Regions from separate parts of the Variovorax sp. GW821-FHT10B04 genome, predicted to be linked through region 3. Evidence: predicted binding sites of a transcription regulator. Region 3 holds the regulator's gene; each other region holds the start of a gene.
The links. The regulator FNR, encoded in region 3, switches genes on or off when oxygen is low (the NO sensors DNR and NnrR bind a similar motif). The targets are predictions, from matches to a motif close to TTGATNNNNATCAA.
Positions count from the first base shown of each region.

Region 1: the regulator FNR is predicted to act here: its motif matches at 1,992-2,005, upstream of clpB (ATP-dependent chaperone ClpB).
Region 2: the regulator FNR is predicted to act here: its motif matches at 2,989-3,002, upstream of AC07PZ_RS23495 (hemerythrin domain-containing protein).

Region 1 is NZ_JBWKNQ010000008.1:118,274-123,488, forward strand. It holds gene clpB (ATP-dependent chaperone ClpB) at 1-1,883, opposite strand, end outside; gene AC07PZ_RS20095 (molybdenum cofactor biosynthesis protein MoaE) at 2,051-2,527, opposite strand; gene dapA (4-hydroxy-tetrahydrodipicolinate synthase) at 2,778-3,719, shown strand; gene AC07PZ_RS20105 (MoaD/ThiS family protein) at 3,706-3,954, opposite strand; gene AC07PZ_RS20110 (molybdopterin molybdotransferase MoeA) at 3,951-5,204, opposite strand; gene mobB (molybdopterin-guanine dinucleotide biosynthesis protein B) at 5,197-5,215, opposite strand, start outside.
Region 2 is NZ_JBWKNQ010000010.1:208,831-214,045, forward strand. It holds gene AC07PZ_RS23475 (glycosyltransferase family 2 protein) at 1-414, opposite strand, end outside; gene AC07PZ_RS23480 (cytochrome b) at 540-1,100, shown strand; gene AC07PZ_RS23485 (hypothetical protein) at 1,150-1,305, opposite strand; gene AC07PZ_RS23490 (alpha/beta fold hydrolase) at 1,415-2,305, shown strand; gene AC07PZ_RS23495 (hemerythrin domain-containing protein) at 2,342-2,929, opposite strand; gene AC07PZ_RS23500 (hypothetical protein) at 3,033-3,398, opposite strand; gene AC07PZ_RS23505 (efflux transporter outer membrane subunit) at 3,395-4,924, opposite strand; gene AC07PZ_RS23510 (efflux RND transporter permease subunit) at 4,921-5,215, opposite strand, start outside.
Region 3 is NZ_JBWKNQ010000012.1:103,059-108,273, reverse strand. It holds gene AC07PZ_RS25160 (sulfite exporter TauE/SafE family protein) at 1-342, opposite strand, end outside; gene hemN (oxygen-independent coproporphyrinogen III oxidase) at 351-1,787, opposite strand; gene fnr (fumarate/nitrate reduction transcriptional regulator Fnr) at 1,965-2,681, shown strand; gene AC07PZ_RS25145 (DUF2326 domain-containing protein) at 2,919-4,541, opposite strand; gene AC07PZ_RS25140 (ABC-three component system middle component 7) at 4,534-4,689, opposite strand; gene AC07PZ_RS25135 (ABC-three component system protein) at 4,742-5,215, opposite strand, start outside.

The DNA.
Region 1 (5,215 bases), on a different contig from region 3:
CTGTCGAACAGGAAGCCCGCAAGCGCCTTGCACAGCTCGGTCTTGCCCACGCCCGTCGGGCCGAGGAATAGGAAGGAACCGGTCGGGCGGTTCGGGTCGGAGAGACCCGAGCGCGAGCGGCGGATCGCATTCGCGACCGCACCGATGGCTTCGTCCTGGCCGACCACGCGCTCGTGCAGGCGGTCTTCCATCATGAGCAGCTTGTCGCGCTCGCCCTGCATCAGCTTGGACACCGGAATGCCGGTGGCACGCGCCACGACTTCGGCGATCTCCTCCGCGCCGACCTGGGTGCGCAGCAGCGTGGGCGCACTCGACTTGCCCTTGCTGGTTTCGCTCTCCTGCGCTTCCTTCAGCCGCTTCTCGAGCGCCGGCAACTGGCCGTACTGCAGTTCGGCGACCTTGTTGAAGTCGCCCTTCTGCGTGAACTCGGCGATCTGGAACTTGATCTTGTCGATGTCTTCGCGCACGTGGGCGCTGCCCTGCGCCTGGGCCTTCTCGGCCTGCCAGATCTCGTCGTAGTCGGCGATCTCCTTCTGCAGCTTGGCGATCTCTTCCTCGATCAGCGCAAAGCGCTTGAGCGAGGACTCGTCCTTCTCGCGGCGCACGGCTTCGCGCTCGATCTGCAGCTGGATCAGCCGGCGGTCGAGCCGGTCCATGACCTCGGGCTTCGAGTCCATCTCGATCTTGATCTTGGCCGCGGCCTCGTCGATCAGGTCGATCGCCTTGTCGGGCAGGAAACGGTCGGTGATGTAGCGGTCGCTCAGTTCGGCCGCGGCCACGATGGCCGGGTCGGTGATGTCGACGCCGTGGTGGACTTCGTACTTCTCCTGCAGGCCGCGCAGGATGGCGATGGTCGCCTCGACCGACGGCTCGCCCACGATGATCTTCTGGAAGCGGCGCTCCAGCGCGGCGTCCTTCTCGATGTACTTGCGGTATTCGTCGAGCGTGGTGGCGCCGACGCAGTGCAGCTCGCCGCGCGCCAGCGCCGGCTTGAGCATGTTGCCCGCGTCCATCGCGCCCTCGGCCTTGCCGGCGCCGACCATGGTGTGCAGTTCGTCGATGAAGACGATGGTCTGGCCCTCGTCCTTGGCCAGCTCGTTGAGCACGGTCTTCAGGCGTTCCTCGAACTCACCGCGGAACTTGGCGCCGGCCAGCAGGGCCGCCATGTCGAGCGACAGCACGCGCTTGCCCTTGAGCGACTCGGGCACTTCGCCCGCGACGATGCGTTGCGCCAAGCCTTCGACGATGGCGGTCTTGCCGACGCCGGGCTCGCCGATCAGCACCGGATTGTTCTTGGTACGGCGCTGCAGCACCTGGATCGCGCGGCGGATTTCCTCGTCGCGGCCGATCACCGGATCGAGCTTGCCGAGCCGGGCGCGCTCGGTCAGGTCGAGGCAGTACTTCTTGAGCGCCTCGCGCTGGCCTTCGGCGTCGGCGCTGTTCACGCCCTGGCCCCCGCGGACCGCGTCGATCGCGGCTTCGAGCGACTTGCGCGTCATGCCCTGGCTGCGCGCCAGGTTGCCGATGTCGGCCTTGCTGTCGGCCAGCGCCAGCAGGAACAGCTCACCGGCGATGAACTGGTCGTTGCGCTTGATGGCTTCCTTCTCGGTCGCCTGCAGCAGCTTGCCGAGCTCGGGGCCGACCTGCACCGCGTCGCCGCCCTGCACCTGCGGCAGCTTCTTGATGGCCGCTTCCGCCGCCTGCGTCAGGCCGGGTACGTTGACGCCGGCACGCTCCAGCAGCGCGCGTGGGCCGTCGTCCTGCCGCAGCATCGCCACCAGCAGATGGGCCGGTTCGATGTAGGCGTTGTCGTTGCCGAGCGCGAGCGATTGCGCGTCACCCAGCGCTTCCTGGAATTTGGTGGTGAGTTTGTCTTGTCGCATGTTGAAAAGCCTCGTGTGCCTTGTGCTTCCGTATTGCGAACCATATTGGGCAGCGGCGCCCGGCTTCAAGGGCGCAGGACGCGCCCGCATCGTCGGGTCGGCCGTTCCTTGCGCTGGATCAAGGCCCGCGCAGCGCCCCGCTGCCGGATGACCCGGGGCGCGCGCCCTCAGGCGTTCGGCGCGTCGACGCCCCACCGCGCAAGCGCGGCGTCGTCGGCCACGCGGGCGTCGACCCAGCGTGCGCCTTCGGGCGTCTGTTCCTTCTTCCAGAACGGCGCCTGGGTCTTCAGATAGTCCATCAGGAACTCGCAGGCCTGGAAGCTCTGGCCGCGATGCGCCGAGATCACCGCCACCATCATGATGCGGTCGGTCGGCTCCAGCATGCCGATGCGGTGCACCACGCGCGCGCCGAAGATGTCGAAACGGCGCTGTGCCTCGTCGATCATGGCCTCGATCGCCTTCTCGGTCATGCCGGGGTAATGTTCGAGCTCCATCGCGCTGACCTCGCTGCCCTGGCTGCGGTCGCGCACCGTGCCGATGAAGCTGCAGATCGCGCCCACGCGCCTGTCGCCCGCATGCAACGCCATGACCTCCTGCTGCAGGTCGAAATCACCGGTCTGGATGGAAACGCGCGCGCTGCTCATGCCTGAATTGTGGCATCAGGCTAGACTCCTGCGATGCCTTGCCGTACCTCGTCCGCCATGCCGTCGCTCCGTGCGACGGCCTGCGCGCACGTGGCCGGCAAAGCGAAAAAACCAAAGCTCGTCTGACCGGAGCTTCGGTTCCGTCGTCGGATGAGCGACGGAACCGAAGCCTCTCCAGAGGACCCCGCGGGTCGTGTGCGCGCATCGGACGATGGTTCATCCATCGGTCGCTTTCCTGAAGGAAACCTGCGTGCAATCCCATCGAACTCCCACGTCGCCCATCGACGCTTCCGAACGCGCTCCCGCCGACTTCTCCGGCCTCTGGATACCGCTCGTCACGCCGTTCCGTGACGGCGCGGTCGACCATCCGGCACTCGAGGCACTCGTGCGCCAGCTGGCGCCGAGCGGCATTGCGGGCTTCGTCGTCTGCGGCTCGACCGGTGAAGCTGCCGCGCTCGACGACGACGAGCAACTGGCGGTGTTCGCCACCGTGGCCGCGGCAGCACCGGCGCTGCCGCGAATCATGGGCATCGGCGGCAGCCATCTCGGCCAGACGCTGGCCTGGGTGAGGCGCCTGGCAGCGCTGCAGCCGGCCGGCCTGCTGGTGCCGGCGCCCAGCTACATCCGCCCGTCGCAAGCCGGACTGATCGACTGGTTTCGAGCGATCGCCGATGCCAGCCCCGCGCCGGTGCTGCTCTACGACATTCCCTACCGGACCGGCAGCACGCTCGCGCTCGACACCCTGCTGGCGCTTGCATCCCATCCGAACATCCGCGCCATCAAGGACTGCGGCGGCGATGCGGCCAAGACGCGCGCCCTGATCGCGGATGGCCGCCTGCAGGTGCTGGCCGGGGAAGACGCGCAGATGCTCAGCCTGCTGGCTGAAGGCGGCAGCGGAGCGATCGCCGCCAGCGCGCATCTTCAGCCGGCGCGCTTCGTGCGCTTGATCGAGCTGCTGGCAGATGGACAGATGGCCGAGGCACGCGCCGAGTGGCAGGCACTCACGCCGTTGATCGGACTGCTCTTCGCGGAGCCGAATCCGGCGCCCGTGAAGGCGTTGCTCGCACAGGATCTCGCCATGTCGGCCGAATTGCGTGCGCCGATGACGGCGGCCAGCGCCGAGCTGACCGAGCGGCTGCGCGCGGCACACGACGTGCTCGCGGCGCCGCAGGCTGCGTTCAGCCGCCGGTGACGGGCGGGAAGAACGCGACCTCGCTGCCCTCACGCAGCGGCGCGCTCTCGGCGCTCATCACCTGGTCGAGCGCCATCCGCACGGCCCTGCCGCGCGCCAGCGCCATCGCATGCGCCTCGTCGCGCGCGATGAGCTCGTCGCGCAGTTCGGCCAGTGTGGCGGCCTGGGTGTCGACGACGTCGCCGCCGCCGAGCGCTTCGCGCACCGAAGCGAAATAACGGATCGAGATCTTCATGCCAGCAGCGATTCGAAAGCGATGAACTGGACGATGTCGCCGGCCTTGACCGGCTGGCCGGCGGGCGTGTCGACCACGCCGTCGCCCCAGACCGCCGAGGTCAGCACGCCCGAGCTCTGGTTGGGAAACAGGTCGAGTCCACCGGCTGAGTTGCGCCGTGCCCGCAGGAACTCGCGACGCTTGTCGGCACGCGGCCAGTCGAAATCTGCGCGCATGGCGACCGCAGGCGGTGCCACGCGAGCCGCCCCCTGCAACGCCAGCAGGAACGGCCGCACCAGCAGCACGAAAGTCATGAAGCTCGACACCGGATTGCCCGGCAGGCCGGTGACGTGTGCGTTGCCGATCCGCCCATAGGCGAAGGGCTTGCCAGGCTTGATGCCGAGCGACCACATCTGGAGTTCGCCGAGCGCTTCGACCGCTGCACGGATGTGGTCTTCCTCGCCGACCGAAACGCCACCCGTGGTGACGATCAGGTCGTTGCTCGCCGCCGCGCCGCGCAGGGCCTCGATGGTCGCGTCGCGCCGGTCCGGCACGATGCCCAGGTCGCTGACCTCGCAACCCAGCCGCGCGAGCAGCGCGCGCATGAAGAAGCGGTTGGAGTTGTAGATGGCGCCGGGCTTCATCGCTTCCGGCGCGACTTCGCCGGGCATCACGAGCTCATCGCCGGTCGACAGCAGCACGACGCGCGGGCGTCGCGCGACCTGCAGCCGGTCCAGGCCGACGCTGGCCGCCAGGCCCAGCGCGGCCGGTGTCAGGCGGCTGCCGCGTGCCAGCACGACATCGCCGGCCGCCACGTCCTCGCCGGCACGGCGGATCCACTGACCGACGGTCGGCGACGCGTCGACGCGCACCTGGCCGAGCGAGCCGTCCTGCGGCAATGCGGTCGTCTCTTCCTGCATGACGACCGCGTCGGCGCCTTCGGGTATCTGGGCGCCGGTGAAGATGCGTGCAGCAGTGCCACCCGCGAGCGTCGTGCCGACGCTGCCGGCCGGAATGCGCTGTGCCACCGTCAACACGGCGCCGGGCACGGCGCAATCGGCAGCGCGCACCGCATAGCCGTCCATCGCGCTGTTGTCGCGCGGCGGAACGGTGAGCGCGGAAACCACGTCCTGCGCCAGCACGCGGCCATCGGCCTCGAAGGTCGAGATGCTTTCGGTGTCGAGCACCGGTGTGGCGCGGGCCAGCAGGCGCGACAGCGCCTCGTCCAGCGACATCAGCGGCGGACGGCCGGAAGGGGCTGAACTAGCCATGGGTCGGTGCT
Region 2 (5,215 bases), on a different contig from region 3:
GATGCGGTCGGGCAGGTCGCTCTGGCCGAGCAGCGCGGCCAGCGTGACCGGCAGCACGGCGGCCTCGTTGTGCGACGCGACGATCACGCCCAGCGAACGGCGCGGTGCGGTGTCGGCCGCAGCGGCGGCCAGCGCCGTGGGCGGCCGCAGGATCGCGAGCGTCTGCCAGCCGACGAACAGCAGCAGCACGGTGTCGTACAGCACGTAGGCCACGCCGACCGACCACGACCAGACGTTGCCGCCCGAGACCTCCATGCGGCCGCCGTGGCGGAAGGCCATCGCGAAGAGCCCGATCCAGAGCAGCAGCACGCCGCCATGGATGAGCCAGCTGCGCAAGGGCGTCGGGGGCGGCGAGAGCCGGGGCGAGGCGGCGGCGAAGGCGCGGGAGAGTGCGCTGGAGAGGGCGTCGTTCAAGCGGTGATCCGGGAAGGTGGACTGGGTACGCAAAGGCTGCGCCAACGGTTTCGGATGGCATCAAAAAGCCCCGGAACCCGCGGGCCGTTGTCGGTGCGACTCGCCGACGGCCCGAGAATTCCCGCATGTCCTCCGAAACACGCTACACCCGGCCCGCGATCATCCTGCATTGGCTCATCGCCTTGCTCATGGCGGTCAATATCGCGCTGATCCTGCTCGTCGATCGCTTTCCGGAGGACTGGATCCGCCCAGCGATCGACACCCACAAATCGCTCGGCATCACGGTGCTGGGGCTGGTGCTGTTGCGCATCCTGTGGCGCTTCACGCACCGGCCGCCCGCGATGCCGCCGTCCTACGGTCGGCTGGAACGCTTCGGCGCGCATGCGGCACATCTCGGCCTGTACCTGCTGATGCTGTTGCTGCCGCTGTCGGGCTGGATGCACGATTCGGCCTGGAAGGACGCGGCGACGCATCCGATGCAGCTGTTCGGCCTGGTGCCGTGGCCGCGCATCGGCTGGATCATGGACATCGCGCCCGACACCAAGGAAATGCTGCACGACGCCTTCGGCCTGCTGCACGAGTGGGCGGGTTACGTGCTGTATGGGCTGTTCGCGCTGCACGTGCTGGGTGCGCTCAAGCACCAGTGGATCGACAAGGAGCGCGAACTGCAGCGCATGCTGCCGTGACCGGCGGCACGGGTTCCGGCGGAGCCGATGGCCTTCGCCTTTGGTGCTTTCAGTGGACGAAGGACCGGAATGCCGACCCCAGCGCCACGACCCAGAGTGCGACGCTGCAGACATAACCCACCGCGAGGACGCCGCGCTGCTTGCGCGTCGGCTTTTCCTCGACGGGACGGTAGTCGGCTGAAGAAACGGATGAACGTTGCAACATTCACAAATATTAACGATGTTGTAACGATCGGCAAAATGCCATTCAAATAACCCGGCATGCCGCCGGATCAATCCGGTCCTCTGCACCCGCCCGGAAAATCGACGCCGCCATGAACCCTTCCCCCACGCTCTCCGACGAAGACGCGCGCGCCGCGATCGCCCGCATCGACGCCCTGTCGATCCACCATGACGCCGAACACGAGGGCACGCGCGTGCGCTGGCGCCGCTTCGGCCCGCCCGATGCCGTGCCCGGCCGGCCGCCGCTGGTGCTGCTGCACGGTGGCCACGGCAGCTGGATGCACTGGCTGCGCAACGTCGAGGCGCTGTCCGCGCGGCACACGCTGTGGCTGCCCGACATGCCTGGTTTCCACGATTCCGGCGTACCGCCGCCGGCCGCACCGGGCGAAGCGCCGCTCGACCCGCTGCTGGCAGCGCTCGGCGGCACGCTCGACCAGCTGATCGGCGCCGGCACGCCGATCGACCTCGCGGGCTTTTCCTTCGGTGGACTGACCGCCGCCCGTTTCGCGCTGCGGCGCGGTGCGATCCGCCGCATCGCGCTGCTCGGCAGCGGTGGCCATGGCACCTTGCGCCGTTTGCGGGTCGACATGATCAACTGGCGCGCTGCGCCCGATCGCGCGGCCGAAGTCGCCGCGCTGCGCCACAACCTGGCCGCATTGATGCTGCACGACGAGGCGGCCATCGACGCGCTGGCCTTCACGATCCACGACATCTCGTGCCACGGCACGCGCTACCGCAGCAAGGAGGTGTCGCAAGGCGGCGGGCTGGAAGACGCGCTCGACACGATGGACGCGCGCGGCGTGCCGCAATTGCTGCTGTGGGGCGAGTACGACGTCACGGCCGACCCGCGTCCGCTGGTTGCAAGCCTGACGGCCGGCCATCCGCTGCGGGAAGGTGTCGTGGTCGACGGCGCCGGGCACTGGGTGCAGTTCGAGCGCGCGGAAGAAACGAACCAGTCGCTGCTGCGCTTCTTCGGCGCCTGACGCATCACCGGCGTCCGCCGGGGCGGTGCCGCGGGCTCAGCGTTCGTCGCCCAGCCCGATCGGCGCCGGCAGCACGTTGACGATGCGCGTGAAGAGCGCGCGGTAGTCGGCTTCGGGCGGATGGCCGGTCAACGGGTCGCGATTGGCCTCGAAGGCGCGGTCGAGTTCTTCCCAGTCGGCCTCGGTCAGCACGCGCTCGGCGAGCGGCAGGATCTCCTTTTCCTCCAGCGCCATGTGCGCGAGGTAGAACTCGACGTAGCGCTCCACCGCCAGCTCGAAGGCCTCGCGGCGCGGCTCGCCGATCATCTCGAAGGCCAGCAGCGCATGCTCGACGTTGCGGATCTTCCGCTCGCCGCGCGCGTGGTCGTCGTCGAGCCGGTCGAGCAGCTCGCGCGACACCGGCGTGCGGGCCCGCAGCTTGGGGAAGAGCAGTTCCGATTCCTTTCGGTGATGGCGCTTCTCGGGGAATTCGTCGACGTAGAACAGCATCGCGCGCAGCACGCCGAAGTCGGGCAGCGTGCCGCGCTGCCGATGCCGCGCCAGCAGCATCTCGATGGAACGCAGCATGGCCGAGAGGGCCGCGTGTTCCTGGCGAATGATCTGGGCGGTGGCGTGCGTGCGCATGGCGGATCCTGCAGATGGTGAGCGTGCCTGGAGGATGGCATGCAGGGCGCGGCGGGATGTTGATGCAACGCAAAGGGGCGTGGCGCTGCCCGGGCCTCTCGGCTCAGCGAAGCGCGGGTGCCTGCATGGCCAAGGGGGCGTCGCAATCCCGGATGTTCACGAACACGATGTCACCGACCTGGAGCGAGGCGCCGGGCGGCACGTGGCCGGTCCCCAGCGAGCGCGAATGCACGCCGCTGCTGTGGTAGCGCACCAGGACATAGGGATCGGCATCGCCGATCGGGCCGCAATCGCGGCTGGCCGTGGCGGCGAGTTCGCTGGCGCGTCCGATCGCGACGATCTGGGCCGGGCGCCAGCCGGCGCCATCGACCGCCGCCGTGCCGAGCGGCGCGCAGCCGCCGGACACCAGCGCCCACGACACGCAGATGCAGGCGCAGGTGCGAGTGCAGGCGGCGGTGCCGGTCTTCATGGCCTGCCGGGCGGTGTCGCCGCCACGGCGAGCGCGGCGGTGGGCGAGGGCGCGGCGCCAGCCGTGTCGCCGGCCGCGTTCCACCAGCCGCCGCCAAGTGCCTGGAACAGCGCGGCCGCGTCGCTCAGCCGCAGCGCTCGCGCCTGCACCAGCCCGAGCCGGGCCTGTTGCTGCGCCTGTTGCGCCAGCCGCAGGCCCAACGCGCTGGCGTCGCCCAACTGCACCTGGCGCTGCGTGCGCGCCAGGCTCCGGGACGCCGTGCGCTCGGCCTTCTCCGCGGCTTGCACGGCGCGTGTGTCGGTGTCGATCGCGTCGAGCGTATTGGCCACATCCTGGAAAGCGGCCAGCACCGTGGCGCGGTACTGTGCCGCGGCCTGGTCGAATCCGGCGCGGGCCGCGGCCTCGCGGTGCGCCAGCGCGCCGCCGTCGACGAGCGGCTGCGTCACGCCGGCCGCGAGTGTCCAGAACAGGCCCGGCCCCTTGAACAACTGCGACAGCGCATAGGCCGACGAACCCGCATTGGCGCTCAGCGTGAGGCTCGGCAGCCGAGCCGCCACCGCCACGCCGATGGCGGCGCTCGCGGCCTTCAACTGCGCTTCGGCAGCGCGTACGTCGGGGCGGTGCTCGACCAGCGTCGACGGCAGGCTCAGCGGCAGCGCGGCGGGCAGTTGCAGCGTGTCGAGGTCGAATTGCGCCTCGACGCCCTGCGACGGGTAGCGGCCCGCGAGCGTGGCGAGCAGGTTGCGCTGCTGCGCCAACTGGCGTTCGAGCGGTGGCAGCGTGGCCTCGGTTGCGGCCAGCGAGGCCTCCTGCGCGTCGACATCGGCCGGTGCGACCTGGCCGAGCCGCAGTTGCCGGCGATAGGCATCGAGCACCTGCCGCTGTGCATCGGCGATCTCGCGCGTGGCGCTTTGTTGCGCGCGCAACGAGGCTTCGGTGATGGCCGCCGCCACCACGTTGCTGCTGAGCGTGAGCCGCGCTGCCAGGCGCTGGAAGCGCAGGGTCTCGGCCTGCGCCTGTGCCCCTTCGACCTGCCTGCGCGTGCCGCCGAACACGTCGGGCGTGTACGACACGCTGAGTTGCGCGGTATGCAGCGTGTAGAGGCTGGCGTCGGACGCCACCGGGCTGGCCACGGCGTCGGCCACGCGCTGGCGTGTCGGTGCGTAGTTCACGCCCACGGCGGGCCAGAACGCCGCCTGTTCGGCGGCTGCGTTCTCTTGCGCGGCCCGCAGTGCCGCATCGGCCGCCTCCAGCGTCGGACTGCCCGCCAGGCTCCGCGCGACCAGTGCGTTCAGCGCTTCGGAATGGAAGGCCTGCCACCATTGCGCAGGCACGTCCAGATCGGTCGCGAGGCGCGGCAGGGCAACGCTCGCCACCTCGGTCTGCGGGGCCGTGGCCGGTGCGGCCACGTAGCGCTCGGGCAGGTCCAGCGGCGGCCGTGCGTAGTCGGGCCCCGCTGCGCAGCCGGCCAGCAGCAGCGCCAGACCCGCCGCCAGTGCGCCCGCAAGGATGGGTTTCGGATTCATGCGGCCTCCGATCCGGTTTCTTCGGCGGCCCTGCGCGCGCGCGAGTCATCCTCCTTGCGCTCGAAGAAGGCTTCGAGCGCGAAGTACAGCGCCGGCAGGATGAACAGCGTCAACAGCGTCGACACGACCAGCCCGCCGACCACCACCGTCGCCAGCCCGCGCTGCACGTCCGTGCCCACGCCCGTGGCCAGCGCCGCGGGCAGCATGCCGATCGACGCCACGGTCGCCGTCATCAGCACCGGCCGCAGGCGCTCGGCCGCGCCTTCGAGCACCGAGGCCCGCAGCGCGAGC
Region 3 (5,215 bases):
CGCGCCCCAGGCGAACACGAAGACGTGCAGCAGCACCCACAGCGGACGCAGTGCCGCCACATGCGCACTGGCGAACCCCAGGCCCTGCACCGTCGCCGCGGCCATGGCACCGCCGGCCGCATAGCCGAGCATCCGGCCTGCGTGCAGCGCCATGGTGGCCGCACCGTTCCCGGGAACGGCCATGGCCGCCGGCGACGCCAGCGTGGTCGCGATGCCGCCGCCGGGCAGACGCGCACGTGCGAGCCGCACTGCGCCCGCGCAGGCCGCGCCGCACATCGCGACGCAGTGCGGGCCGCCGGCCAGGCCCATCAGCAGTGCGGTGCCGGCCAGCGCGGTCTGCATCGCGCGCCCTAGATGATTCGCGAGAAGCGCGTGCGGTTGCGATCGGCCTGCAGGTAGCGGTCAAACACCATCGCGATGCCGCGCACGAAGAACCAGCCGGTGGCAGTGACCTGCACGCCGCGCGCATCCAGCACGACCAGGCCCGTCGCCTCCAGCGGTGCGAGTGCCGCCAGCTCGGCTTCGAAGTAGCGCCGGAAATCGATCAGGTGCGCGAGTTCGATCGACTCGAAGTCGACCCGGCCCTGGCACATCAGCGCCATGATCACCGAGCGCCGCAGCACGTCGTCGCGCGACAGCGCCAGGCCGCGCACCACCGGCAGGCGGCCCTGGCCGATCAGGTCGTAGTACTCCTCCAGCGTCTTCGCGTTCTGGCTGTAGGTCGCACCGACACGGCCGATCGCCGACACGCCGAGCGCCACCAGGTCGCAGTCCGGCTGCGTGCTGTAGCCCTGGAAGTTGCGGTGCAGCCGTCCTTGGCGCTTGGCGATCGCGAGCGGGTCGTCGGGCAGCGCGAAATGGTCCATGCCGATGTAGACATAGCCGGCCGCCGTGAGCGCCGCGATCGAGCGCGACAGCATCTCGATCTTCGTCGCCGCGTCGGGCAGCTCGTCGCCATGGATGCGCCGCTGCGGCTTGAAGCGCTCGGGCAGGTGCGCATAGGCATAGAGCGCGATGCGATCGGGGCGCAGCGTGCAGATCTGCGCCAGCGTCTGGTCGAAGGACGCGGCGTTCTGCCGCGGCAGGCCGTAGATCAGGTCGACGTTGAGCGAGCCGAAGCCGAGCCGGCGCGCGGCGGCGACCAGGTCGAACACCTGCTGCGCGGGCTGGATGCGGTGCACCGCCTTCTGCACGGCCGGGTCGAAGTCCTGCACACCGAAGCTGAGCCGGTTGAAGCCCAGCGACGCCAGTTCGGCGAGCCGCTTCTGGTCGATGGTGCGCGGGTCGACCTCGACCGCGTACTCGCCGCCCGGCACCAGCGTGAAGGCCGCGCGCAGCATGGCCATCAAGCGCCGCAGTGCAGCGTCGTCGAGAAAGGTCGGCGTGCCGCCGCCCAGGTGCAGCTGGCTGACGACGGCGCCTCGGCCAAGCTGTGCCACCTGCAGTGCGATCTCGCGCTCCAGGTGGTCGAGGTACTCGTCGGCGCGCTCGTGGTGCCGCGTCACGATCTTGTTGCAGGCGCAGAAATAGCAGAGCGATTCGCAGAACGGGATGTGGACGTACAACGACAGCGGCATCGCACCGCCGCGTGCGCCGGCCGCGCGCTGCCGCAGCGCCTGCCCGTAGTCGTCGGCGCCAAAGGCCTCGACGAAGCGGTCCGCCGTCGGATAGGACGTGTAGCGTGGCCCGGCCACATCGAAGCGGCGCAGGGTGTCGGGCGTCAGGACCGGCGTCGCGGTGATGGCGGTGGAAGCAGAAACGGCAGAAGTGCCAGAAGCGCCAGCCATGGGCGCAGCGGGATCGGCAAGGACGGAAATCGGCATGCAGGCACTGTGCCGCCAACGGCCGCCCTCTCCCTTGACGTGGATCAATCCGCCTGCGGGACCGCCTGCCGACAATCCGGCAAAAGGGACTCACACCGACCGCGCTGCCGAGACAGGCGGCCGGCCGACACCGCCTGCGCCATGACACCCGAAACCATCAAGATCGCCTGTTCCAACTGCAACCTTCGCGAGCTGTGCATGCCCGTCGGGCTGAACGCCTCGGAGCTCGAGCGCATCGACGAGATCGTCGCGACCCGGCGCAAGGTCAAGCGGCGCGAGGCGCTGTTCCACAACGGCGAACGCTTCACGTCGCTGTTCGCGATCCGCACGGGCGTCTTCAAGACCCGCGTGACGACCGAGGACGGCCGCGACCAGGTCACCGGCTTCCAGATGGCGGGCGAGATCATCGGGCTGGACGGCATCGTGAACGACCGCCACACCTGCGACGCCGTCGCGCTCGAAGACGCCGAAGTCTGCGTGATGCCGTTCGAGCGCATCGAGGAGCTGTCGCGCGAGGTGACGGCGCTGCAGCGCCACGTGCACCAGATCATGAGCCGCGAGATCGTGCGCGAGCATGGCGTGATGCTGCTGCTGGGCAGCATGCGTGCCGAGGAACGCTTGGCGGCCTTCCTGCTGAACCTGGTGCAGCGCCTGCATGCGCGCGGCTTCTCGGCGTCCGAACTCGTGCTGCGGATGACGCGCGAAGAGATCGGCAGTTATCTCGGGCTCAAGCTTGAGACGGTGAGCCGCACGCTGTCGAAGTTCGTCGAGGACGGGATTGCGGAGGTGCAGCAAAGACACGTGCGGATCGTGGATGCGGAGGCGCTGCGGCGTCTTGTGAATTCGCCGGCTTGTTGAGGGGGGTGGGCTGAGCGGGCTAATGCGCTGCTTTGCAGCGGTCGCTGACGATCGCTCTGCCGTGTGGGCTGTCAGCAATGTGCCCAAAGCCGAAATTGATCGGGTGGTAGCAGAAGGCTGTCTGGAGTCGCTGGCTTTTTGGCGAGCCAGCGGCCGCTGCTAAGTCAGTGCGACATGCTCACGTCAGCCGACGCGATGCTCGGCAAACGGAAGACCCAACCAGCGCCCGAAAAGCGACTACTTTCGAGTGCGCCAATCCTTGGTGTACAGCAGGTCGTCGTGAGCGAGTTTCAAGACTGTGAAGCGCTTTAACAGCTGCTCCACTTCCGGCCCAAACTTCTTCGCCTCATCGAACGACAGAAAAATCTGCTTCGACTGCATGGCTGCCAGGATGCGCAAAATGCGCGCCGTCGCTGGCACCTCGATGTTCTTGTAGATGACCGAGTCGTGAAGCGCCATCGGCAACTTGGTGAGCGACAGCATCGCCAGGTCAAACCCCACCAGGCCTGCGAAGGACTTGCCAGTGCCGGTGTCGTCTGGTGAGGTGAAGAGATAAGACCCAGCATTCCTAATGCGGAGTTCTGAGGCGACCCGCGACGGGCCGTAGACCACCTTGTTGAACGACCTGAGCTTGCCGTTCACTTGGCTTTCGATGGCCAAGAAGATTCCTGCATAGATGTCTTCTAGGCGATCGTTTGAGCCTTTGACAGCAGCGTCGATGTTGACCTTGCTCTCGAAGTGATAGTTTTCGGCGGCTGCCTTGTCGACGGCGCCTTTCAGTTCGAAAACGCGATTGAACACGTCGTCAGGCAGGCCCTTCGACTGCAGCGATGCCTGGATCGCAGCATCCACTTGAGCCAGCTCAGACGCTGCTGCGCGCTCTTCCTCGACAGTGGCAGCCAGCTCATCCTTCAATTCCTTCTTGACGATGCTGCCAATTTTCTGGTGGAAGGCCTCAACCTGTTCGAGGCGCTGCACGTCAACCGTCGGGAAGAAGTCGGCGACGAGCGCAATATTGGCCGCAAGGCGCGGTGTGATGCCCGAGATCTCCCGCTCAAGGCGGCGGACCTTGGTCTGAAGTTCGATGCGATGGCTACCAAGCTCAAGCTTGCGCTGCTGCTTCTTCTGCAAGTCTTGGTCGAACAGCGACTCATAGACATTGAGGGCGCCGCTGAACCCGTTCTTCAACTGCTCAATCTGAGCTTGGTTGGACTCGATTGACCGGGTGTTCTCTAGGTACTGGGGCTTGGTGATCTTCGGGATGATGCTCGCAGTCATGGAGTCGCTGATGAGCTTCTTGCGGTTCTTCAGACCGTCCAAAGTCTTGCGCTCTAGTGCCACATCAGGGCTGCGGCCAAATAGGTCAACCAGGCGGGTGATGGCCGCCGCGACTGGTTCCTTGTCTGCGCCCACGAACGGGTGGCTTGGGTTCAGCCCGCCTTTCTTCCAAATGCGCGAAAACGGATTCACGATGGACCGGAACGTGCCCTCCAGCTCGTCCAGCCCGTACAAGCGCTTCAGCAGCCTGTTGTACTCGTCGATTCCAAGCTCGCGCTGTGCCTCATACTCTTCATTGCACTCATGCACTAGGTCAGGGCTATCGGTCGCGCGTGAAAAGCACATCCGCTCGGAACCGAACTCGAACGAAAAGTCGTAGCGATGCGGCCCAAGCTCACGGATGGCCCCCGCATCGTCCTTCTCTGCGAAGGTCGAGCCTCCGAATACGAAGTCGATGACCATGAGAACCGTGGATTTGCCAATGGAGTTCTTGGCGTCATCGTCTCCAAGGATGACGTTCAAGCCAGGGCGGAATTTAATCGGTGAATGACTGAAGTGAACGCAGCGGATTTCTTTAAGCATAGCTAATCGAGCCTGTCTCTACTTCAATGGTCAGCATGCCGAGTACGAACAACACATCCAGCGCATGCAGGAACTCCGTCGCATCCTGAAAGACGCCGTGAGTTCGGCGGTAGACGTCCTGCACGGTCTCACCCTGCGATTTGCCCATCAAGACCTTCCGCATCTTGAACAGTGTCGACTCTTCAAGTCGTGTGAACTTGCTAGGGACCAACATCGAAGACCTCACAGTTCTGGACGAAGAAGGACGTCAGCACCTTTGCGGCTAGAAGTGGCCTGCCAGTTCGAGCGCTGATCCACTGCGCTACGAAGTTGAAGACCGCGTCCTTGTTGTCAGGGTTTTGCTGCTGCATCGCCAAGTAGTAGGTGTTGATCTGGCTCTGCAGCAAGCGCACGGCTACTTGGTCACTCTGCTCCAACATGCGGATCTGGTCCCGGATGCGAACATAGAAAGTGACGGCATTGGTCTTGATCTCATGCCTTTGCAGAGGGCTCATCCCCGTACGTAGCTTCTTGTCCACGGTCGTGGCGTCGAAGCTAGCTGGAGGGATGTCTAGCTCGATGCTGCTCAGTGAAGTAATGCTGTCCAGGATTGCGTACACCTCTTCCTGAATCTTGTAGTCGGCCACCGTTGCGTTGGCGCGCGCCTCAACGAGAAAGCCGTCCTTGATTTTTCT